Regions from separate parts of the Paenibacillus sp. M2 genome, predicted to be linked through region 2. Evidence: riboswitches for the same ligand, from Rfam matches in the RefSeq annotation. Region 2 holds a riboswitch; each other region holds the start of a gene.
The links. A riboswitch is a leader RNA that binds a small molecule or an ion and turns the genes downstream of it on or off. The one in region 2 is predicted to bind thiamine pyrophosphate.

Region 1: another riboswitch for thiamine pyrophosphate. It lies ahead of thiC (phosphomethylpyrimidine synthase ThiC); the one in region 2 lies ahead of ACETMN_RS18445 (thiamine phosphate synthase).
Region 3: another riboswitch for thiamine pyrophosphate. It lies ahead of ACETMN_RS04630 (ABC transporter ATP-binding protein); the one in region 2 lies ahead of ACETMN_RS18445 (thiamine phosphate synthase).

The regions. Positions count from the first base shown of each region.
Region 1 covers NZ_CP169648.1:737,858-746,240, forward strand. Annotated here, with positions in the region: gene folE (GTP cyclohydrolase I FolE) at 1-397, shown strand, start outside; gene ACETMN_RS03575 (biotin/lipoate A/B protein ligase family protein) at 587-1,441, shown strand; gene ACETMN_RS03580 (hypothetical protein) at 1,512-1,736, shown strand; gene ACETMN_RS03585 (Fe-Mn family superoxide dismutase) at 1,884-3,164, opposite strand; gene ACETMN_RS03590 (alpha/beta hydrolase) at 3,313-4,338, opposite strand; gene ACETMN_RS03595 (IclR family transcriptional regulator) at 4,698-5,441, shown strand; TPP riboswitch at 5,590-5,703, shown strand; gene thiC (phosphomethylpyrimidine synthase ThiC) at 6,125-7,909, shown strand; gene ACETMN_RS03605 (hypothetical protein) at 8,272-8,383, opposite strand, start outside.
Region 2 covers NZ_CP169648.1:4,110,214-4,118,596, reverse strand. Annotated here, with positions in the region: gene ACETMN_RS18455 (hypothetical protein) at 1-978, shown strand, start outside; gene ACETMN_RS18460 (hypothetical protein) at 1-8, shown strand, start outside; gene ACETMN_RS18450 (ABC-F family ATP-binding cassette domain-containing protein) at 1,117-2,667, shown strand; TPP riboswitch at 2,743-2,852, shown strand; gene ACETMN_RS18445 (thiamine phosphate synthase) at 3,045-3,740, shown strand; gene thiO (glycine oxidase ThiO) at 3,758-4,930, shown strand; gene thiS (sulfur carrier protein ThiS) at 4,927-5,130, shown strand; gene ACETMN_RS18430 (thiazole synthase) at 5,133-5,900, shown strand; gene ACETMN_RS18425 (ThiF family adenylyltransferase) at 5,897-6,952, shown strand; gene ACETMN_RS18420 (winged helix-turn-helix domain-containing protein) at 7,072-7,776, shown strand; gene ACETMN_RS18415 (C40 family peptidase) at 7,887-8,383, opposite strand, start outside.
Region 3 covers NZ_CP169648.1:999,461-1,007,843, forward strand. Annotated here, with positions in the region: gene ACETMN_RS04620 (ABC transporter substrate-binding protein) at 1-517, opposite strand, end outside; gene ACETMN_RS04625 (ABC transporter permease) at 672-1,484, opposite strand; gene ACETMN_RS04630 (ABC transporter ATP-binding protein) at 1,471-2,238, opposite strand; TPP riboswitch at 2,415-2,517, opposite strand; gene ACETMN_RS04635 (aspartate/glutamate racemase family protein) at 2,803-3,501, shown strand; gene ACETMN_RS04640 (radical SAM/SPASM domain-containing protein) at 3,633-4,508, shown strand; gene ACETMN_RS04645 (S-layer homology domain-containing protein) at 4,774-7,608, shown strand; gene ACETMN_RS04650 (pectate lyase) at 7,948-8,383, shown strand, end outside.

The DNA of each region.
Region 1 (8,383 bases), 3.4 Mb from region 2:
TGTTACGTTTGACGAGAATCATGAAGAACTGGTTATCGTTAAGGATATTGTCTACTACAGTCAGTGTGAGCACCATATGGCGCCGTTCTTCGGCAAGGTACACATTGGCTATGTACCAAGCGGCAAGATCGTTGGTCTGAGCAAAATGGCTCGTCTGGTCGAAGCAGTAACACGTCGCCTTCAAGTTCAGGAACGTATTACTTCACAGATTGCTGACATTCTGACAGAGGCCGTTGAACCTCATGGAGTTATGGTCGTTGTGGAAGGCGAGCACTTGTGCATGTGTTCCCGCGGCGTGAAGAAACCGGGAAGCAAGACGGTAACGTCTGCTGTACGTGGTTCTTTCCGTGAGAATCCGGCACAACGTGCGGAGTTCTTGTCTTTGGTGAAAGATTAAGATCAGGTATGTCCACACGCTGGACAAGCCGGATGTGTAAGTTCCTTTGGTTTTGGAAGCAGTAGTTTCTAAGCCATAGGATGTGATATAAATGAGCCGTGTTCCCTGGGAACCGGCTTATTTATATATGTGTTGTCATTCCTATATACTGGATACATATGAATTCGTTAAGCCGGAGGTAATGGAACGATGAGTGTACCTTCCCATTCAGATCAACCGGTTCAACCGGAAAAGGGACTACAGGCAGATCAACAGGCTACATTGCGTCTGCAAATCTGGGAGACACCACTCATGCGACAAGGGAGTAGTGTACTCGAAGCTTTTGCTTGGGAAGAAGTTATGTGCAGGCGGGTTGGGGCAGGGCATCTACCTGTTGCACATATATGGAGACACCCAGCTGCCTTTGTAGCGGGTCTGCGTGACCGCAGGTTGCCACAGGCTGTAGAAGCGATGGAACAGATTAGAAGCCAAGGTACAGCGGTCTGTGTTCGGCCTTCCGGTGGAGCGGCAGTACCCTTGAACCCAGGGGTAGTTAATGTGTCACTGATTCTGCCTAATCCCGGACATGCCATCAATATTCATGATGATTTCCGGGAGATGGCTTCGATTATTGCCGAGTCGCTAACGCCGTGGTCGAATCAGGCGCAAACTGGTGAGGTTCAGGGTGCTTTTTGCCCGGGAGATTATGATGTCAGTGTAGGTGGCCTAAAATTCTGTGGTATTGCCCAGCGTAGACAAGCAAAGGCGTATATTATTACTGCTTTTATTATTGTGGAAGGTCAGGGAGATCAACTGGCAGCGGACGTACGACAATTCTATCTGCATGCAGCAGGCGGGGCGAGTGAAGGATATCCCGATGTTCAGCCTGGCACGATGGCAAGTCTGAAAGAATTGGCAGGTGTACCTTCAGCTGCGGCATATACTGCGGCTTTGGTTCGTACACTGCGCGATCGCTATCCACAGGCGGAGACTAGCAGGGTGCTTAGCGTTCGTTCTGAAGAAGTGCGCCTGACAGCTGAGCAGATGAAGCTGCGCTACGACTAACACTTTTTACTAGGGCTTGGAATTGGTTAATAGAGATGATATGATGTGATTTCGGAAGGAGAGTGTTAGGATGGACACATTGAGATATACGTATTTATATGAGGTTGTATCAACAGGCGAAAAATCCGAGTTCAGCCAAATGGCAACAAGCAAGGAAGAGGCTGCTGCACTGATCGTTGCACGTATAGCCGATCTGGAGTTTACAGATGAGTCTGATATCAAGCTGGGCGATCTGATCTCCATTAGCAAACAGGTTGGCGACAACTATGTGGCGTGCGAGGGCTGTGCTTCTTAAGTGAACATTTAGAAATAGGAAGTCTCTCAAAATACAAGCAAGTCTCTTTTACAGGAGGCTTGCTTTTTTGTATACACCAAAAAGAGATATCTTTCAGTCATTCGGCTGGAGATATCTCTTTTTTCTCTAATCGATCTAACTCCAAGCTTAGTAAGGCGGCCACAACAACTTGCGTGCCGTTTCGTAACGCTCCGCAACAGCGGGCCAGTAGACAACGTTCCACCAATCCTCGATATATTTTTTGCGTTCATTCTGATGTTTCAGATAGTAGGCATGTTCCCACACATCCAGTGGCAGGAGCGGTACGATATCGGACTGGGACAGGTTCTGGTGTTTTTCCGCCTGCAAAATCTCCAAACGATGTGCTCTCGGGCTCCAGACAAGCATCGCCCAGCCACTGCCTTCCACTTTGTTCGCGGCTTCTGTGAATTGATTCTTAAACGCTTCATAACTTCCGAAATCTCGCTTGATCTGCTCTGCCAGCATACCGGAAGGTTTGCCGCCGCCAGCAGGATTCATAATCGTCCAGAAGATCGTATGCAGGTAGTGGCCTGCCCCGTTGAAGGCGAGTTCACGTTCCCAATGTTTGATGAGTTCAAAGTTATTCTTTTTTCGCGATTCCGCCAGCTTCTTCTCTGCTACATTTAATCCGTCCACATAAGATTGATGGTGTTTGTCATGATGGATACGCATCGTCAGCTCATCAATATGTGGCTCCAGCGCATTGTACGCATAGGGAAGAGGGGGCAGTGTGTGCCCTCCAATGGGAACCGGCTTTTCTTTTACGGGAGGTGCTGTAGTGCTGGGTGTGGCTTGTGTTGTTCCGGTAGAAGGCGGTTGAACGGTTGCAGATTGGATCTGAGCTGAAGCGGCAGGTGCATTTACATTCCCCTCTGGAGAAGTTGGAGCTTCTGAAGCTTGGCGATGGACGCTTCCGGACCCTGACGTATGAAGCGCATTTTCCAGAAAAAGTGATGGCTCCGAATCCGTTTCACGCAAGATGCCCGGTTGGCCAAGCGTATCCAATACGCCCAGAAAATACTCCGATTCGCGGATAAAATGCAGAATGAGTACTTTGGCAAGCGGAACAGCTTGCACAGCAGCACTTTGTTCCAGAAGAACATACAGCTGTTTGATGAACTCTCTCGATTGCTGCCGAGCTGCCAGCACAAGTTGATCGATACAACGAACCATGTAGGGAGCAGGTGGATGGGTTGCGGGCAATAGTTGTTTTAAAAGCTGATTGGCTACTCGCTCACTGTTTGCAAAGGTAACCTCCCATTCCTCTAGCAGCTTGACGTATGGGGGCTCCAGATCAGGAACCAGGGCACGGATGACGAGTGTATGTTCTTTCTCTTGCTCTTTCCAGAAACGAATTTCCTCCAATGTCCGCAGAGGCAGCAGGTGACCATATCCATACCAGTTCATCTATGTTGAACCTCCTTCAGATGAAATTCATTGCATGCAGACCGTCTGTTCATGCGTCACAAGAGTATATTCCGCGAGCTTGTTGTCCTATGAGTACAAAAAAAGAGCCCCTGAGGGCTCTGGAAAAAATTCAATGATTAAAATTTGGTTATTGTCCATTATTCGTGTTCTGCACATCGTCACTGCTTGTTTTCGTTACATGACTGAGGAAAGTTGAGACACGACGCAGATATTCCTTTGGATGCTCCCGGAAGATCAACTCATGATGCGCATCCTGGACAATCCATACATCGGAGTACGGATTGGTCTGGTTGGCGGCGAGTTGCTCCGCAATTGGATAAGGTGCCTTCTCGTCCTCTGTACCATGGATGAAGAAAATCGGGAACGGATAATCTTCCTTTTTCACTTCCTGGTATGGAATCTGTTGTAATCCGGTACCATTCAGAACAGGGAACAACAGCTTCATGATCTCCAGTGTAGGCTGACGTGGCAGATCGATCTGGTTGTGAATGTTGTGGTACAGTGTATCTGGCTCCAGCAGGAACGCACTGTCCAGAATCATTGCATCCACTTCCTTCGTAATCAGTCCGGTTTGTAACGCTGTACCGGCACCCATCGAGAAGCCCCAGACAACCAGTTCCTGCGCACCACGTTGCTTGGCGAACTGGATCGCACCGAGCAATTGCTGTGACTCAGCTTTGCCACCTGTGGCTACAGCTTTGTTCACCTGTGAGGCGAAGCCATAATCGAACATGACCACGTTGAACCCAAGTTGATGAGCATAGTGTGCCAGGTCATACATGGGAACCCATGTTTCTTCACGATTGGCACCATAGCCGTGACTGAAAATAATCGTTTTGCTTGCAGCATTGTCAGCAGGTATATACCATCCCTGCATCGTCCGGCTGCCATCTGCTGCCGGGAACGTGATGTCTTCGTACTTCATGTTCTTGGCTTGCATCGGATTGGAGAAGACCGGCGCTACAGTAGGATTGGATAATACCCATGCGATATAACCATGCAGTGCAATAAAACAAAACAGTAGAAAAAATACAACGGAGAGCAGCAGCGCTACGATAATATGTTTGAACCGAATCAGCCTCGGTGATAGGGAAGAGGGCAGATCGGACACTTTTGTTTGCAGCGGGGCTTCGCTCTGGGATGTTGGATACATGAATGCCCCTCCTTTGAAGTTCAGTTGAAGATAACAACGACATGAAAAGAGAATTGCGTCGATTTCAGAGCCTGCTTCAGAGCGATATCTTAATGTAATATATCTTTATCGTATGTTCCAATATAGTCAAAGTCAATTGATTGAGGGCATTTGTTACGCAATTGTTATATAGTTCTTAAGATATATGGGTAACATTACCTTAGTGTGTAAATTACAGGGGATTAAGTCTTATAAAAAGGAAAAATTTACACGTTGGCCTATTTTAATTTTGGCTCTTTTTGGTTTACAGATGAGACCGTTTCTCATATAATTTATGTAACCAAGTTTCATGTGATGAAACATGAGGAGGGCATTATGCCATGGAAGATCGCAAGTTAACCGTCCGGGCTGTGGAACGGGCGCTGGATATATTATTATGTTTTACCACACGCAGTGATCTGGGACTCACCGAAATTGCCAGCCAGATTGGCCTGCACAAAAGTACAGTGCACCGTTTGATGGCTACGCTGGAGGATCGAGGGTTCGTGATCCGCGATGCAGCAACAGAGAAGTACCGACTTGGCATCCGAATCTGGGAGCTGTCAGCTCATATGTCCCGCAGTGATGATCCCGCTATTCTGCTGCTGCCTGCGATGGAGCGACTGAGAGATCGATTGGGGGAGACGGTAAGTCTGTACTTGCGTGATGGGAGTGAAAGGATACGGATTCAAGCTGTGCAAAGTGATCAGGCGATCCGCCGAGTCGCTCCAGTGGGTGTTAGACTCCCGCTGTCTGTGGGCGCTTCCAGCAAAGTTTTGATGGCGTTTGCCACGGACGAGGATCGTGAAGAACTGATGAACGGGCCGGAATGGCCGGTGTTTATTGATCCCGCGGTGTATTTGGCGCAAATGGGAGATATCCGGGATAACGGATATGCGACGAGTTATGAGGAGCGTGAGCCGGGAGCTGCCGCGGTATCTGTACCGATTATGGATCGCCGAGGCAATATTGCAGCTGCTCTCTCGGTCTCAGGGCCTGTCAGCCGACTTTCGCAGGAGACATTGCATGAATACGCACCTGTGTTGAAGGATGCTGCTACGCAGATGGGGCTCATGTTATCCTGATGCTGATGTAAGTTTGTTTCCAAATTGAGTTGGTGTTCTGGAATATAAAGGTTGTTTTTGTGTTCCGGTTGCGCTACTCTGTAATGGACGGCCCATCGGGGTCAGCTTCATTGAATATGAACGGCGGCATGTGTGTGCCGCAACTTGTTAACGTTACTGGGGGAGTCCGAACTGTCCGGACTGAGACGGAATCGCATGAGATTCCGGACCCTTTGCACCTGATCTGGATCATACCAGCGTAGGGAAGTAATCGGCGATATGACCACAACCACCATATGATGTGACCCTTGTAGGGCTCCGTTTAGGAGCCGCATGAAGGTGCATTATTGGTGATGGACATAAAAGTCGGTTCCTTCGGGGACCGGCTTTTTTATATACAGTGAACGGGCGATATAGCACGTACTCCATCGACTTCTTTTTCAATAACCTGCGAAAGTGGGCTTGGATGATGAGAGAGAAGTCACCATAGATCCATGATCTGTGGTAGCCTCCGTTCTGTTGTTAACTGTACATGAATAATGTCTCCCTCTGGTCTGGTGTATGATCGCTCTTTCTTCTCTGCGCTCTGTATGATTTGGACAGGAGCGTAAGCGAGCTAATGACGATACCAACCAAACAAGCGATGATCACTGAGGAGGAGACAATCGAACATGAGTACAGGAAATCAAACGGGACAACAAGCGATGGAACAGGAACATAACGGTCAGCAGGTGGAAAAAGAAACAGGAGCGGCCGGACGGGTTCAGCCCTTTCCGGGCAGCCGCAAAGTCTACATTCAGGGCTCACGGTCGGACATTGCTGTACCGGAGCGTGAGATAGCCCTTCATGACACGAATACTCCCCAAGGGGTGGAGCATAACGAACCGCTGCGTGTCTACGATACGAGCGGCCCCATGACCGATCCCGCATTTCATGCGGATATCCGTGCAGGTCTGCCAGCCCTGCGCACCCGTTGGATCACAGAGCGCGGCGATGTTGAAGCTTATCGGGGCCGTACGGTTAAACCGGAGGATAACGGACTGAAGCCCGGAGGGAAGAGAGCCGGCGCCGAAGAGTACCCCGGATTACGTGGCAAACCGCTGCGGGCACAGCCAGGACGCTGTGTGACCCAGATGCACTACGCGAGACAGGGAGTCATTACGGCAGAGATGGAATTCGCCGCCATTCGTGAGGGCGTGGAACCGGAATTTGTACGTCAGGAGCTGGCGAGTGGACGGGCCATTCTGCCATCCAACATCAATCACCCGGAGAGTGAGCCGATGTTGATCGGTCGTCATTTTCACGTGAAGATTAATGCCAACATCGGCAACTCTGCCGTATCCTCATCCATCGAGGAAGAGGTGGAGAAGATGACTTGGGCAGTACGCTGGGGATCGGATACCGTGATGGATCTGTCCACAGGCAAAAACATTCATACCACTCGGGAATGGATCATTCGTAATTCTCCTGTGCCGATTGGTACGGTACCGCTGTATCAAGCGCTGGAGAAGGTGAATGGCGAAGCGGAGGCGCTGACCTGGGAGTTGTACCGTGACACACTCATAGAGCAGGCAGAGCAAGGCGTGGACTACTTTACGATTCATGCAGGTGTACTGCTGCGTTATATCCCGATGACGGCCAAACGGATGACAGGCATTGTGTCCCGGGGCGGGTCCATTATGGCAGCATGGTGTCTGGCGCATCATCAGGAGAATTTTTTGTACACTCATTTTGAAGAAATCTGCGAGATTATGAAAAAGTATGATGTGGCGTTTTCGCTGGGAGATGGACTTCGTCCAGGCAGTATCTACGATGCCAATGACGAAGCTCAGATGGCAGAACTGGCTACGCTCGGGGAACTGACGCAGATCGCATGGAAGCATGATGTGCAGGTGATGATCGAAGGTCCGGGTCACGTGCCGATGCATAAGATCAAAGAGAATGTGGACTTGCAGATGGAGATATGTAAAGAAGCACCGTTCTACACACTTGGGCCGCTAACGACTGACATTGCGCCAGGATATGATCATATCACGTCTGCCATTGGGGCAGCCATGATTGGCTGGTTTGGCACGTCGATGCTCTGTTATGTTACGCCAAAAGAACATTTGGGCCTGCCCAACAAGGATGATGTGCGCGAAGGGGTTATTGCCTACAAGATCGCAGCTCATGCCGCCGATCTGGCGAAAGGCCATCCACGTGCTCAACGCCGCGATGACGCATTGTCCAAAGCGCGGTTCGAGTTCCGTTGGCGTGACCAGTTCAACCTGTCACTGGACCCTGAACGTGCGTTGTCCTACCATGATGAGACGCTGCCAGCAGAAGGGGCCAAAGAAGCTCATTTCTGCTCCATGTGCGGACCGAAGTTCTGTAGCATGCGCATTACGCAGGACATTCGTGCCTTTGCCGCAGACAAAGGATTATCCGATAATGAGGCTGTAGCAGCGGGCATGCAAGAAAAGGCCGAGGAATATCGGACACGCTCCTAAGGAAGCCAAGTGATGAAGGTTTTTTGAAGCTTTAAATTATAAATATTGATTAATGTTTGGACAAGGCCAAACCCGCTTCACCGTAACTCTTGGATTCAATCCAACTTACGCCAAATCTGAAATAGGATACCTGCGATGACAAACAGCACGCCATCAGAAAGTTTAAGATTACTAGCATGTAGAAGTGCGGAAGAACCCATACCGACTAGGAACAAGATAAGAATATATAAAAAGCGCATTAATTTATTCACCTCTCTTTTTGAGTGAAATGTGTAAAAGAGAACGATTGTTATATCGTTCTCTTTTGTGAATTTAAATTTATTCTACCTTTTATTACATAAACATATTTAACAAAGACTTTATTAATAATTAAAATTTTTAAGTGTACCTCTGGAATCATTATCAGCAGAGCCTGAGAAGCTAACCTCTAGAGCTCCAAAACTCAATCCTACACTGCCCGTACCTTTAATGTGG
Region 2 (8,383 bases):
ATTACTGAGCTATCCATTGTATTTGTGCTGATCTTCTTCCCGCTCTTCTGGATCATCTCACTCCATACCCAAGATGCCGAAGAGGCTCAATATCTTGGCCAACGATACAGATCTGCACTTCAAACTGCAGTCATGGATGCAGGTGCAGTCATGCATCAGAATGAGAAACAAAATGATGAAGCAGGTTATGATTCAACCAAGTTTGTTAAAGCGGACAAGGAGCTTGCCTTGTTGACATTTACGCAGACGATGGCTTTGAATATGGGGATTCAGGATGATCCCGCAGCTATTCGAAACATGTTTAATTACATTCCTGCCGTGGTTATTCTGGATTATGATGGATATTATATGTTGTCCACAGAAACAGAGATGACGGGTCACCGTGAAGATTCTTTCAGGCAAGTGTGGAGTCCCAAGAAACCTTATACATATTCAGATTCTGATGGTAACAGTATTAACTTTACACTGGACGACTACGTATATGCTTTTGACGCAAGCGCAGGGAAATGGATTGAGGGATTCCAAAAAGAACTGGCTTCAACCACACAGATTCCTTTACTTCAGAATACCAGCGTATTTGAGCAAGTTAGACAAAGCCGGATTGTGACTACTGTTCAGGATGATCTGGCTGATGTGATTAACCGCCATAATGAGTTTGCCAGAAAGAACGGTATTTCCTATACGTTTACGATGCCCCTGATTGCGCAGCAAGATTGGTACAACTCCATTAACGATACAGGCATTATGGCCTTTGTCCAAGGTATAGGTGTGGGTGACCAGAAGATCAACAATTACGCAATTGGTGGAGGCAGACTTGTGAAGAAAACCGCCATCGTAGGTGGGGTAGATCCTTTAACGGGTATCAAGTACTACTATCCCTCCACATGTGGTAATGGTTACCGTGCTGAAGAGGTGTTTACAGACGCAAGACAAGCAGCTACACAGGGCTATTTCGAATATAAATGCTCTAATCGTTAGGGTAGCCTGCATGACATAATCATGTAAGAGGTTCCTGAACTGTTTACATTACTTTCAGAAAAGACGGGACCTGTGCTAGAATAGGGTTTCGGAACAATAACAAAAGTAATGTCTAATAGATAGGAGCAACCTCATCTTATGAGTTTATTGTCAGTAGAGAACGTAAGTCACAATTTTGGAGATCGCACGTTATTTAAAAATGTATCGTTTCGTTTACTTGCCGGAGAGCGCGTAGGACTTGTTGGTGCCAATGGTGTGGGTAAATCAACATTAATGAACATCCTTACCGGTAAATTGCTTAAAGATAGTGGAAAAGTGGAATGGACACCTAAGGTCCGTTATGGATATCTGGATCAGCACACGAAGCTTACGCCAGGCAAAACCATTCGTGACGTCCTTAAGGATGCATTCCTTCCGTTGCTTGAATTGGAAAAAGAAATGATGAATATTACGGACCAGATGGCAGATGCAGATCCAGATAAGCTGGAGCAGTTGCTAGAAGAGATGGGCGATATTCAGGAACAACTGGAACAGGGCGACTTTTATCTGATTGACGTAAAAGTGGAAGAGATGGCCAATGGTCTTGGTTTGTCCGCAATTGGTCTTGATCGAGATGTCGCAGCTCTAAGTGGTGGACAACGTACCAAGGTGCTTCTTGCCAAGCTTTTGCTCGAGAAACCTACAGCGCTTTTGCTGGATGAGCCGACCAACTATCTGGATGTAGAACACATTGAATGGTTGTCACGTTACCTGAAGGACTACCCGCACGCGTTCCTCTTAATCTCCCATGACACGGAATTCATGAATGAAGTCGTAAATGTCATTTATCATTTGGAATTTGCCAAATTAACGAGATATGCAGCGAACTATAACAAGTTCCTCGAGATGGCTGATATGAATAAAGCCCAGCATATTGATGCATACGAGAAACAGCAAGAGTACATCAAGAAACAGGAAGATTTCATTCAGCGTAACAAGGCACGTGCTTCAACTTCAGGTCGAGCGAAGAGCCGGGAGAAACAGCTGGACAGAATTGAACGTATTGATCGTCCGGATGAAGCAGCTAAACCAACGTTCAAATTCAAGGATGCCCGCGCGAGCAGCAAAACGGTCTTTGAGGGCATTGATTTTGAAATTGGATATACGTATCCTTTGCTGCCCAAAATGACGATGACAATTGAACGTGGTGAGAAAATTGCCATCGTAGGTTGTAATGGTGTGGGTAAATCGACACTGCTGAAAACAATTCTGGGTAAAATATCTCCACTCAGTGGAAAGACCTTTTTGGGAGATTATCTCGAAACGGCCTATTTTGAGCAGGAAGTTCGTGCTGGAAATATCACGCCTATCGAGGACGTCTGGAATGAGTTTTCACATTTGACCCAGAATGAGGTCCGGGGTCATCTCGCTCGCTGTGGGTTGAAAAATGAGCACATTACCCGTCCGCTTAACATGCTGAGTGGTGGAGAACAAGCCAAGGTTCGTTTATGCAAACTTTTGATGCGTGAAAGCAACTGGATTTTATTCGATGAGCCGACAAACCATCTCGATGTCACAGCCAAAGCGGAGTTGCAGCGTGCTTTGCAAGAATTCAAGGGAACGGTGTTACTTGTATCTCATGAACCTGATTTCTACGAGGGTTGGGTTACCAAAACATGGAATGTCGAAGAATGGTCTGAGAAAAACTAGAAGATTCAAGACCATGTTTAACAGAAATGACGGTGACAAAAAAATCCGTCTATGGTAACATAGGCTACAACTTCATATGAACACTAGGGGGGCCGCACGATGCGGCTGAGATGGAAGAATGCGATTCCGGACCCTTTGCACCTGATCTGGATCATACCAGCGTAGGGAAGTGGCGAGCGCGTTTCAGTGAATGACGTGAGCAACGGCAATTCGAAAGGATTTCAACCGTCTGCTTAACGAATTGAAACATGCAGTTGCGTGTATAACGTTAAGGCTATAAGGTCTATAGCTTTATTACACGAAATGAACTGTATGCTTCAGTCAGTCATCTGGTCCTATAATTAACACGCAGCCACTCCCCTACGGGAGTGGCTTTTTTGTGTTTTCATAGCATTCACGCCTGGAAGGAGATGAACAGTACGGTAATTTCTCATGAACGTGTACACGGATCATTTGAACTGCATGTTGTATCTACGGGTGTAGGGAATCAAGCATCTTTTGTAAAAGCTGCAAAGGACATTTGGCCATGGGTGGACTACATCCATATACGAGAGAAACAACTCTCATGGCAACAAAAGATCGGTTGGGCTGAAAGTCTGCGTGGTGTTGGCGTTCCATCTTGTCGCATCGTTATCAATGGTTCAGAACTGCCACCACAGAATGACATCTATGGCGGTGTACATTGGGGGCAAGAGGCTATACGTAACTACAACCCTGCTGTTATAAGCAATGTCCAGCGAATTCGTCTGGGTGTATCTGTTCATTCAATCGATGAGGCAAAAATCGCTGAAGAACGGGGAGCCGATTACCTTTTCTTCGGGCATGTCTACTCAACCAACAGTAAGCCTGATCTTGAACCAAGAGGATTATATGCTCTGGCTGAAGTGTGCTCTGGTGTCTCCATTCCTGTCATGGGGATTGGGGGAATCAAACCGGGAAACATTCACGCTATTCGCTCTGCAGGCGCACAGGGAGTTGCTGTGATCTCGAATGTATGGGCGAGCGTTTCCCCGGATCGGGCGGCTGCATTATTAAGGCAGGGTATCGTTGCTACAGAAGGTCTGAGCCGCTGAATCAAGGAGATGAGAGGATGAAAAAGATCATTACTGATAGACCGGATAAGATTCATGCAGAAACGATTATTGTAGGCGGAGGCGTTGTTGGATGTGCCATCGCATATGAGCTTGCTTCCCGTGGACAGGATGTGCTGTTGCTGGAGAGTTCGGCGATTGCAGGAGGCACTTCTTGCGCGGCGGCTGGAATGCTGGCGGCAGATAGTGAGGATTTTGCTCATCCTTTGATGGCTAAGCTCGCCAGGCAGAGTAGACAGTTACTTATCGAACAACAGGTGCTAATGGCTACACTCAGTGAGGTAGAGACTGGCCTGCAACGCCAGGGATTCCTAACTCCTTTTCGTTCATACGGTGAATTAAGTAGTTATAAGAACAATCGGAAGTCTGCGTTGTCTGCTTCTACTGATGAGGTATGGTGGGATCGTTCCGTTGTGCAACAGGAGGCATCATGGCTCAACAGAGATACGTATGGAGCCTATTACAGACCTTACGAGAGTGAAATTCTTCCAGTCCATCTAACGAAGGCATACGCCGAATCCGCTCAAGCATTGGGAGCACGGGTTATGGAGGACATACAGGATATACGTGTGCAAGCAAACGAACACGGCGTGCAGGGGATCACCACATCGATCGGTGAGATGAAATGCAAACATGTCATTATAGCGGCTGGATTACAGAGTGAAGAGTTGATGAGACATGTAAATCTGAGCTTGCCTGTGTGGTCGGTGAAAGGTGAAATAGCCGCCGTTCAGTTCTCAGATGAACATGCAGGGTACAGACCTGACAGAACGGTGTATGCAGAGGATATCTATATTGTTCCCAAAGCCAATGGCGAAGTTTGGCTTGGGGCAACCAGTCTGCCAGGCAGAACGGATTTGAACGTTTCTGTACAGGGTGTTCAAAAGCTGCTAACAGCGGCTACCCACTGGGTGCCTGGGATGAAGGAAGCACAATTTATACGAGCGTGGGCAGGCGTAAGACCGGCAACTCCAGATGGATTGCCTTATATAGGTGCTTGCAAGAGTATACCCGGGCTGTTCGCCGCCTTTGGGCATTACCGCAACGGTATCTTGCTTAGTGCGATAACAGGCAGGCTTATCGCTGAGTTGCTCGCTGGCAAAATCTCAGAAGAACTCGGAATTGAGGCGCTGAGTCCGGAGCGATTGAACAGAAAGGGAGTGGTGCAGTGAATATCATCGTTAATGGTCAACGGATGGAGATTGAAGACAGATTGAATCGTGTGGATAAACTGCTTAAATCTTTTGATCTGCAAGTCAAGACTGTAGTTGTAGAGCTGAACAAGCATATTTTAACCCGTGAGTATCATGAAACGACGGCATTAAGAGAAGGCGATCGAATTGAGATTGTACATTTTGTAGGAGGCGGTTGATGATGTTGAACATTGGTAAATATACGTTTGAGTCCAGATTGTTGCTCGGAACAGGCAAGTTTTCGGATCTGGAAGTGCAAAGTCAGGCTGTGGAAGCATCTGAAACGGAAGTTTTGACTTTTGCTGTTCGTCGTCTGAATTTGGAGGAACGTAATCAGAAGCATTTCCTGGATACGTTGGATCTGGACAAATACACACTTCTTCCGAATACGGCAGGGGCTTCCACTGCGGAAGAGGCGGTGCGGATTGCCGAGCTTGCGCGGGCTTCAGGACTTTGTGATATGATAAAAGTTGAAGTCATCGGAGATGGAATGACGTTACTCCCAGATCCAATTGAAACGTACAAGGCTTGCGAAATTTTGCTTGAAAATGGCTTCACGGTATTGCCTTATATTTCAGATGATGTCATTCTGGCCAAAAGGCTACAATTGCTTGGCGTACATGCTGTAATGCCTGGCGCTTCTCCCATCGGAGCTGGCAGAGGCATTATCAATCCCTATAACCTTGAGATCATCATTGAGCAGGCCGTTGTGCCTGTGATTGTGGATGCAGGGTTGCGCTCCCCAAAAGATGCTGCTTATGCGATGGAACTTGGTGCAGATGGCGTATTGTTAAATACAGCCGTATCCGGATCAGGGGATCCAGTGAGCATGGCTAAAGCGATGCGATTGGGGGTAGAAGCGGGTAGACTGGCATATGAGGCAGGCATGATTCCAGTAAAGCGTTATGCAGCAGCCAGTAGTCCGGTGGAAGGAATGGTTCATACATGACAGATCAATTAACATCCTCATCCTCAGAACAGGCCGATCGTTATTCCAGACAGGAACGGTACGCGCCACTTGGCAAGGAAGGCCAGGCCAGATTAAAGGGCAGCAGAGTTTTAATTGTAGGCGCTGGCGCACTCGGAACAGGAATTGCAGAAACGTTAGTTCGTTCAGGAGTCGGACACTTAACGATTGTGGATCGTGATTATGTGGAGTGGAGTAACCTGCAGCGGCAGCAATTATATGTAGAGCAGGACGCGCTTGAGCGGATACCGAAGGCAATGGCGGCGGAAAAACGTTTATCTGCCATTAATTCCACGGTTCATGTGGAAGGGAAAGTTTTGGACGTCAGAGTAGATGAATTGGAAGAACTCGTTCAGCATACCGACTTGATCATGGATGCAACGGATAACTTTGATACCCGACTACTCATTAACGACATGGCACAGAAGCACCGTGTTCCCTGGATTTATGGTGGATGCGTAGGTAGTTACGGTATTACCTATACATTTATGCCTGGAGATACGCCATGTTTAAATTGTTTGCTGGGTGAAGTCCCTCTGGGTGGAGATACCTGTGATACGTCTGGCATCATACCTCAAGCCGTACAGATGGTAACGGCGAATCAGACCGCAGAGGCGATGAAGTTACTTAGCGGCAATGCAAATGCATTGAGACGTAAGTTATTGTCATTTGACGTGTGGAGGAACGAATACATATCCATTAATGTGGATGGTGCGAAAAAGCAAGACTGTCCTTCCTGCGGCACTTCAGCAACGTATCCATATCTTTCTGCGTCCAATCTGGAGAAAACCGATGTGTTGTGTGGCAGGGACACCGTTCAGATCCGACCTGCACGGCGTATGAATCTGGATCTTCAACATACAGCGGATCGTCTGAACAGGCTTCAAGAAGGAAAAGTGGAATCCAATCCGTTTCTGGTTTCTTTTACAACAGGAGTCCATAGAATGGTCATTTTCCAAGATGGACGTGTCCTCGTACACGGAACAAAAGACACAGCTGAAGCACGTACGCTCGTCCATCGTTACTTTGGTTAAAGCAAGAAAGAAGCAAAGTCTGTTCCCTTGAGGGAATGGACTTTTTCATTTTACGGCATGCTATCTGTACCAACCATTGCTGCGAGCAGTGGGGATAGAGACAGGCCGGGTGAAAAAGAGTGAAAACAGCCATTTTGCTGATTGGGGCAGGAGAGCGGGTCAGCCTTATTCAGGATGTTTTATGTAGCGAAGGGTATGAATTGCAACGAATGGAGTGGTCTGAATTAAACCAATCCGTCGAGCCTTCGTTGCTGCATATTAACCTGATCATCCTGGTAGACCGGGAAGAGGGGAAGGAACATTGTGGCCATGATCAGAAATTAGAGTTAAAACGATGGATTGATAAAGGTAAAGTTATACCTCTACTGGTTATTACTTCAAATGCATCTCCTCAGTTCATCGTGGAATGGCTGGATTATGGAGCTAATGACGTGATGGAGGAACCTATCCACATGACCGTAATGCTTGCCAGAATACGAAATTTATTGCGTGTTTTTGCGAATGCAACACCAGAGGGCGAAGAAGTAATTGTAGTTCATGATCTTAGAGTGAATTTGCGTTCAAGAAGGGTAAGTCGTGCGGGGGAATACCTGACATTAACGCCAAAAGAGTACGAATTGCTGGAATTTCTGGCCCTGCATGTGAATGAAGCATGTACCCGGAGTGATATTTTGCGGGAAGTATGGGGATATGAGTATGCGATGGATACCAACGTTGTGGATGTGTATATCAAACATCTGAGGGTTAAGGTGGATAAGGGAAGAAGTGTGAAACTGATTCATACTGTGCGTGGGATCGGTTATATGTTGCATGATAAAAATTAGATTACGCAGTTAGTTCCATGAATCACCAGTTTAAAGTGTGGCAAAAAGAGGGTAAAAATAAAAGACCGGATAATAAACCCCGGTCCTTACTCATTAGTTATGATGTGAATCTAAAGTACACGACGAGCTTTAACATACGTTCTCTTCCAAGTACCAGAGTCCAGATCAGAGAGGGTTACGCCTGGAGATCCGTACGTATGCAGAATCTTGCCATTTCCCGCATAAACGCCTACATGAGTAACATTGGAACCGGTAGAACGGCTACCACTGGAGAAGAATACCAGATCTCCGACACGCAGATTAGCTTTAGACACAGCTTTACCTTCTTTGGATTGTTTCACGGAAGTGCGCGGCAAATCTACACCATACTTTTTGAAAATATATTTCATAAAAGAAGAGCAGTCAAAAACTTTGGTTGTTGATGTTGAAGCACCAAATTTATATGGAGTTCCAGTAAATTGTTTACCATAGTTAACAATCTGTTGACCTGTGGATACAGAAGCAGTTGCTGCCTGTGCAACAGGTGCGTTAGTCATTAATACAGCTCCAAAACCTAGTGTAGCGCACAACCCGACGGTTACGGCCTTTTGGACAAAGATGTTTGTTT
Region 3 (8,383 bases), 3.1 Mb from region 2:
CATACAGCGGAATTGAAGAATACCCGACAGTTTTTCCGTCAAGATCTTTGGGTGAACTCACGTTGCCATTGGCTTCGGTCAATAGATGAACAAGCGGGTGCCGAACAACAGCAGCAATAGATCGTACAGGAATGGTCTCGCCACGCGCGAGCAAGATTTGGGGCTGGTAGCTTAAGGCCAGATCAATTTTACCGGCAGCAACAAGTTTGAGTGAATCATTGGTATCCGCAGGCATCTGAATTTCGACATCCAGACCTTGGTCTGCGAAGTACCCTTTTTCCTGAGCCACATAGATGAAGGAGTGTACTGCATTCGGGTACCAGTCGAGCATGATGGACAGTTTATCTTTGGCGTCTGATGCTGGTTCGGTTGCAGACTTGTCTGTTTGTTGTGCATTGGTTGCAGAGTCTGTTGTTGGCGTGTTACTGCTGGTATTCGTGGTGCTGCATCCACTGACTATCAGCAAAAGGCTAATGAGCATGATGGGAAGCAGGGAGTGTATGCCTTTATTATTCATAATGGAAGTTCCTCATTTCATTGTTTAAGGTTTGTAGGAGAAGAACAGCAGGATGTTAACGGACAACGTGATGATTGAAACATAACTGATGATATGTGCAAAAAGTGTTTGGAAATCATACTTCCTATCATTAAATCGGATTCACTCTCCAAGATTATCCGTTCTTTCTTTTGCCTCCATGACGGCGTGTGTTAAACCGTTTCTCCAGCCAGGCAATCAATATAAACAAAACGATCCCAAGCAGGGATAACAGCACAATAGCGGCAAACATCGCGTCCGTGTTCATGTTGCTGGACATACGGCGGCTGAAGTATCCGAGACCTTTGCTGCCACCGAGCCATTCGCCAATCGTTGCACCAACCACGCAGTACACCACAGACATCTTTAGCCCCGAGAAAAAAGAGGGAAGGGCAAGTGGAACCTGGAGTTTGCAAAAAATATCCCACTTGCTGGCGCCCATGGTGAGCAGCAGTTCACGCTGTTCTGGATCGCCTTGGCGAAGTCCATCGTAGGTGCTGACCACAATGGGGAAGAAGGCGATCAGGAACACCACGGCGACTTTGCTCCACAAGGTATAACCAAACCACAGGATGAATACAGGGGACAGGGCAATCAGTGGTATGGTTTGACTGATCACGATGAAGGGATACAAGGCCTTTTCAATCGATCGGTTCATATGCATTCCTGTCGCTAGCGTAATTCCAGTCACTATGGACAAGCCAAAACCAACAATAACCTCCATCAAGGTAGCAGGCAGATGTGTAGCCAGCAGGAGGTAGCGATGCTCATACAGGGAGCTGGCAATCGCCGTTGGGGCTGGAATGATGAAGGAGGGCACCCATCCCATACGCACAATCCACTCCCAGAAGACAAGTAGCAAGAGCAGGAGCCAAAGAAACAGACCATAACGGGCAAGCCAACGCCTTACGCTATCCTTCATGCAGTCTCCCAAGTTACCTTCTCGCATGCAATTGTTCCTCCAGTCGTCGTCTCATCTGAACGAGCGCCGGTTCATAGATCATGTCCGAATGTCTTGGACGTGGCAAAGGTACCGTCAAATCCTGTAGCTGTTGGCCTTGGCGCCCCGGAGTTAACAGGATAATCCGATCACTGAGCAGCAGCGCCTCTTCAATGTCATGCGTAATGAACAACACGGTTTTGCCAAAGCCCTCCCACAGTTCCAACAACCAGCGATGCATCTCCCGTTTGGTTAAGGCATCGAGTGCGCCGAATGGTTCATCCAGCAGCATGAGTTGGCCACCTGTCAGCAAAGTACGAAGCAGCGCGACACGCTGGCGCATGCCACCCGACAGCTCGTCTGGGTAAGCATTCGCGTAGCCGGATAGGCCAAATCTGTCGAGCCCAGCCAGAATGTCCGCGCGAATTCTTCCCTTATCCTGCCGCTCTGGAGCAAGTTCAGCGGGGAGCATGCAATTCTCCATGACGGTTCGCCAGGATAACAGGAGGTCCTTTTGTGGCATGTAGGCCACCTGCCCCAGTCGCTTTCCTTCAGGGACCCAAGGAATTTCTATGGTTCCATGGGTTGGCTCAAGCAGGCCTGCCAGCAGCTTGAAAAGGGTGCTTTTACCGGAGCCGCTGGAGCCGATAAGCGAGACGAATTCGCCGTTGGCTACACGCATCGACACATTGGAGAGCACGGGGGGATCCCTTTTTTCCGGGAAAGCGTAGCTCATGTTGTGAATGGTTATGTTATTATCCATCTCGTTTTGTCCCCCCTTGTTATTCCAAATTCAACTTCAAACTACGGGATCTTTAATTACACCTTCTGATCTGCCCGCAGAACGCGAAAAAGACCCACCCATTTCCGGAGAAATGAGTGGGTCTGTAAGTTCAATTCACATTAAATTTCATCATCAACATGAAAAAATCCGCTTACTGAAAGGCCGCTCCACTTCCCTCCGCTGGTATGATCCAGATCAGGTTCAAAGGGTCCGAATCATTCGATTCGTCTCAGCCGTAAGGCTCCCCTAGTGCAATGTTCAAGATATGCAGTTGTGTGTTCAGCATATATCACATGCAAGTGGAATGTAAAGGGGGCGCTTGGAAAGAATGTGAGTACTGATCTGAAAATGGTTCCGGTCAGATTATTCGGATTGTACAGCCAGATCATTCGGGTAGAAGCAATAATCCGTTGCCGGAATTGCTCCAGGTCCCTCTATTCCTCTTACTGGGGCAGGTTTATTTAATCAGATAGATACGGTACAATATCTATTAAATTTCTATATACTGCTTTCGGAATGTATTAAATGGAAGGGAGAGTGTATATGAAAACGATTGGTCTTATTGGTGGAATGAGCTGGGAGTCATCGTTAGAATATTATCGAATTATTAATGAAGAAGTGAAAAATAAATTGGGAGGATTGCATTCAGCCAAATGCATTTTATATAGCGTGGATTTTGAAGAAATCGAGCGTTATCAAGCTGAAGGTGATTGGGAAAGTGCTGGTGAATTATTAGGGAATGCTGCTCAGTCTTTGGAAAAGGCAGGAGCAGAAATGATTGTAATTTGTACAAATACGATGCATAAAGTGATTAAACATATTGAAGAAAAAGTGCGTTTACCCATTGTACATATTGCTGATTCAACAGCAAATCAAATTCATAAGTCCAAAATAAGTACGGTTGGTTTACTTGGCACTAAATATACGATGGAACAAGACTTTTATAAAAAACGAATTGAATTGAATGGTATTAAGGTTTTGATACCGAATGAAGAGGATAGAAAAGTTATCAATAAAATAATATATGAGGAATTATGTTTAGGGAAAATTGAGCCCTTATCAAGGGATTATTATAAAAAGGTGATCCAAAGGCTAGTTGATGATGGAGCTGAGGGGATCATATTAGGTTGCACCGAAATTGGATTATTAGTAAAAGTAGAGGATTCAGAAGTTCCATTATTTGATACAACACGTATTCATGCGATTGAATCTGTTCATTTGGCACTAGCCAAATCATTTTGACACAACCAGATAAACCAGTTCTCTGATTTACCTTGGCTCATGAACCCGATATAATAGGGATGGCCCGTATAGGCCGGATCACAAAATGCAGGTGGGATTGTTCTCCCTCCTAGGCAGAATGGGGACCCGAGTTGAAAACGTTCAAAAAAGTATATATTGAGATCACGAGTATCTGCAATCTGGCTTGCAGCTTCTGTCCACAGACGCAGCGTGCCAAAGGATTCATTGACCCTGAAGTCTTCAACAATATACTGGAACAAGTTAAACCACACACCAATCATATTTATCTACATGTCAAAGGTGAACCCTTGTTGCATCCCAAAATAGATCTGTTGCTCGATTCCGCACATGAGAAGGGACTCAAGGTGAACATTACAACGAATGGTACACTATTGCCCAAGACTCAGCATAAATTGCTTGGCAAACCGGCGCTGCGGCAGATGAATTTCTCCCTGCACAGCTTCGATGGGCATGAAGGTTCAACCGACCGTGACGGATACCTGAGCAACATTCTGTCTTTTGTTCACGAAGCGGTGAAGCACAATGTCATCATCTCATTCCGGTTGTGGAATCTGACGCAGGATAACTTCACAAATGCTCAGATGAATCGAAATCGGGAGACCCTTGAAGTATTGGAACGTGAATTCAATCTGGACTTCCGAATTGAGGAAAAAGTAGTTCCAGGCAGCGGGGTCAAAATTGCCCCGAATGTATACCTGAATCAGGACCATGAGTTCCAGTGGCCGAGTCTGGATGCACCTGAAGATGACGGCAAAGGCTTCTGCCATGCATTGCGTGGTCAGGCAGCTGTGCTTGTAGATGGAACGGTGGTTCCATGCTGTCTTGATGGTGAGGGTGTCATTAACCTTGGTAATGTGCACGAGAAGTCATTCTCGGAGATTATTGAGGGTGAACGAGCGAACAATCTGGTATATGGCTTCTCCAAGCGCGAAGCTGTGGAAGAGTTGTGTCGAAAGTGCGGTTATCGTCAGAGATTCGGAGCCTAGAATATATAAATTTATTTAAAAACGAACCTACCGAAAATATTTGTTTCGGTAGGTTCGTTTTGTCTTTATTGCGAAATTATTTAGATAATAAGAATTGAAATCAATTCAGGATAAAAACTTTTTTGTAAAATCATAGTTTATTAATCTTGTTTTTATGAATTTGCATGGTATTATTATCCTATTGATTAGGAGGTGAATTAGTTCTAAAGATTCATATATTAGTGGATTTACCTACCAGAAGCCTACTGAGGAGTGTGTTTTAGTTTTGAATTCAAAATGGAAAAAGTTTAATCACAAACTATCGTTAATGCTATCAACGTCGCTAATTGTTTCTATGTTATCTATCAATTTATCTGTATCGGCAGAAGTGGCTACATCTAAAACTTCTTTTACTGATATTGATAATTCGTATGCCAAAACGGAAATAACCAAATTAGTAGAACAAGGAATACTCACAGGATTTACTGATGGGACATTTAAACCCTCCGATTCGGTAACACGAGCTCAATTAGCAAAAATTATGGTCGGTGCCCTTAATTTAAAGCCTGATAATGTCGAAGAAAGTCAATTCAGAGATGTAAAGGAAGATCAATGGTATGCCGGATATGTAGGTGCACTTGTCAAATCTGGAATTGCTCAAGGTACCTCCAAAGATAGCTTTTCACCTAATAAAAATGTGACAAGAGAAGAGTTGGCTGTATTTTTTGTTAGAGCCTTTGGTTGGGATCATCAAGATGTAACGAGTCGAACATCCAAACCACAACTCTCCGATTTGGGTCAAGTATCTAACTGGGCGAAAGATTCTGTAACACTAGCCTATCAATCTGGTTTTATCAAAGGATTAGTTCAAAAAGATGGAACAGTAAAATTTAATCCATCAGGCATAGCAGATCGACAGGCGCTAGCTAGACTTGCATATGAGTTTGTGATAAATAAGTCTACATATGATAGTTACATGGCTCCTACCAAGACAGAGATTGATACTGAAGATTCAAATGAAGTAAAACCTGAAACAACAAAACCTTCTGAAGGTAACAGTAAGGGAAATAGCGGTAGCAGCTCCGGAGATAAAGGGAACGGAAGTAACAATGGTGGAAATAGTGGAGGCGGGGAACAAGTCCCTAGTAATAATCTCTCTGCTCCAGGTACATATACTCTTGGTAATGTAACTGGAAATGTAACCATCAGTTCTCAAGGTGTCGTTCTAAAAAACACCAAAGTAAATGGTAAGCTGAAGATACTTGAGTCCGTAGGAAACGGTGACGTGACTCTTGATAATGTTAGTGTCACGGGAACTACTGAGATTCAAGGCGGAGGACCAAATAGTATTCATGCAGTGGACTCGGTTCTTGCAACAGTGATTGTTGACAAAGCGGATGGCAGTATTCGTTTGGTCCTTGAAGGTGGAAGTGATGTTCAGCAGATTGAGATTAGATCTGGTGCAATCGTACAGAACGTCTCCACGGGTGATGTCGGACCGATTGAAATAGCAGAGTCGATACCCCATAATTCTTCGGTAGTGCTCAGTGGAAGCTTCGACTCTGTAATGGTTCATGCAGAACAAGTTTCAGTGGAGTTCGGAGATAACTCCACCATTGGAAATCTCGAAGTGTTCCAAGAAGCATTGAGTACAGTGTTTAAAATTAACCATGGTGCTGTAGTGAATCGGGCTATATTAAATGCAATCGTACAATTTTCTGGAGCAGGAACATTATCTTCAGCTCTGGTCAATGTAGAAGGTATTGATTTTAGCCAACTTAATCAACACCCAGCTATTGAGGTAGATCCTACAGTGACTAGTATAGTTTATTCACCTCAAGAAACAGAGTTCTCAGCAATTGATTCGACCCGTCAGATCGTCTTCACGGGTATCACTACCTCAACGATCAAAGATATCACTTCTATTGCAGAATGGAATGTCGAGGATAGCACCATTGCCATTATTGACTCAGGCAAGATTCAAGCTAAAGGCAACGGTACGACAGTGGTAAAAGCCAAATATGGAGATTTCGAAATCAATGTTCCAGTAACCGTTGCAGTCTATAACGAAGGAATAGTCTATCCGACACTCAAAGGGATTCAAGTTACAAATGGAAGTGCAAAGTTGAATTTTTCTGAGGGTTTGGATGTTTCTGAACTGACTGCAAATGATTTCGTAGTTCGTGCCTATTTTGATGGGGCGGAACAACAATTGAATAACTTGCAGTACCGCAATGGCGAATTTACTTTTGATGCTATTGATAGCTACGGAGCCACATTGTACATCACTGTGGAGTCAGATGTTAATAAAACACATTTTGCAGGAAGCCAAAGTGGTGCAATCAAACTTACAGGATTCGGTGGTCACATCAAGGATGTAGCTGGAGCACCGGTTGCAGATTTAAGTATTTCGTTTAGAAAAGGCTTGGATAACAAAACAGGTGAAATTGTCGGTACTGTCAAAACGAATACTCAAGGAAACTACTATATCAATCTTCCCCCAGGCATCTACACAGGTGAACTTGGAGGTGGAGATACAAAATATATTACAACTTATCTCATTGGTGTCTCGGCAGTAAATGTAGAGAATAAACGTGAGAATCAAACTGCTATTGAAATACCTACACAAGATGAAACACGCTTTGTGTTAACTTGGGGTAAAGATCCAGTGGATCTGGATTCACACCTCGTAGGTCCAGCAGGTGATGAGGGAATGTTCCATACGTACTACTCTGATAAACAATATTATAATAATGGCGAACTTATGGTTGATTTGGATTTGGATGATGTAACGTCTTACGGACCTGAAACGACAACCATTCGTCATTTACTTCCTGGAACGTATACATTCTATGTTCATCATTTTTCTGGATCAAGCACAATCAAGAAATCTGGTGCCAAAATTGACGTGTTCCATGGTGCTGTAGCCACTCCAAGTGCAACGTATACTGTAGCAGATGCCAGTGGTAATGAAAGATACTGGGTCGTTCTCAGAATGATCGTTTCTGAAGAGGGTGTGGTTACTTATGAAACAGTAAATGAATTTACCAATCTCGATCCACTCACTTCACTTCAACCATCGGATGAAATTAACGAAGATGAATTGGAAACTCTAGAGTAAATAGAGTACTTAGATTAGTTTTAAATCTATCATGTAGAAACCCTGTCTATAAAAAGACTAAGGGTTTCTTTTTTTTGTATGAAATTTTGGTGGCTTAAATAGAGCATATCCGAAGTTGATATCGGTACATAACAAGTAGACATGATAACTCAAAGTATGTTGAAACATCAGGCTCTATGCTGGAAAATACAAACGTGATCTAATGATTATTCTAGTTGCCTTCCTTATTTGGTAGGATTAGGTTGTGGGTCGGACAGAGGTGCACCTCTGACGATCTTCCAGGACAAGCTCAGGCTTGTACAATATCAAATAACGAGAGAATAAGGGAGGAATAAAGTTATGAAAAAAATGTTGACGTTGTTGCTGTCCGCTGGTTTGGTTGCTTCTATATTTGGTGCCGTTCCGGCTGCGGCTGCACCTACCGTTGTAAATTCAACCATTGTGGTTCCAAAGGGCACGACCTATGACGGCCAAGGTAAAACATTTGTAGCCAATCCTTCCACACTGGGCGACGGATCTCAAGCAGAAAATCAGAAGCCAGTCTTTCGTCTGAAGGCAGGGGCCACGCTCAAAAACGTAAACATTGGATCACCAGCTGCTGATGGTGTTCATTGTTATGGCAACTGTAATATATCGAATGTGGTCTGGCAGGACGTGGGCGAGGATGCACTGACATTGAAGTCTGCCGGAACGGTTAACATTACCGGTGGGGCAGCGTATAAGGCTTATGATAAAGTGTTCCAGATGAATGCAGCTGGAACAATTAACATCAAAA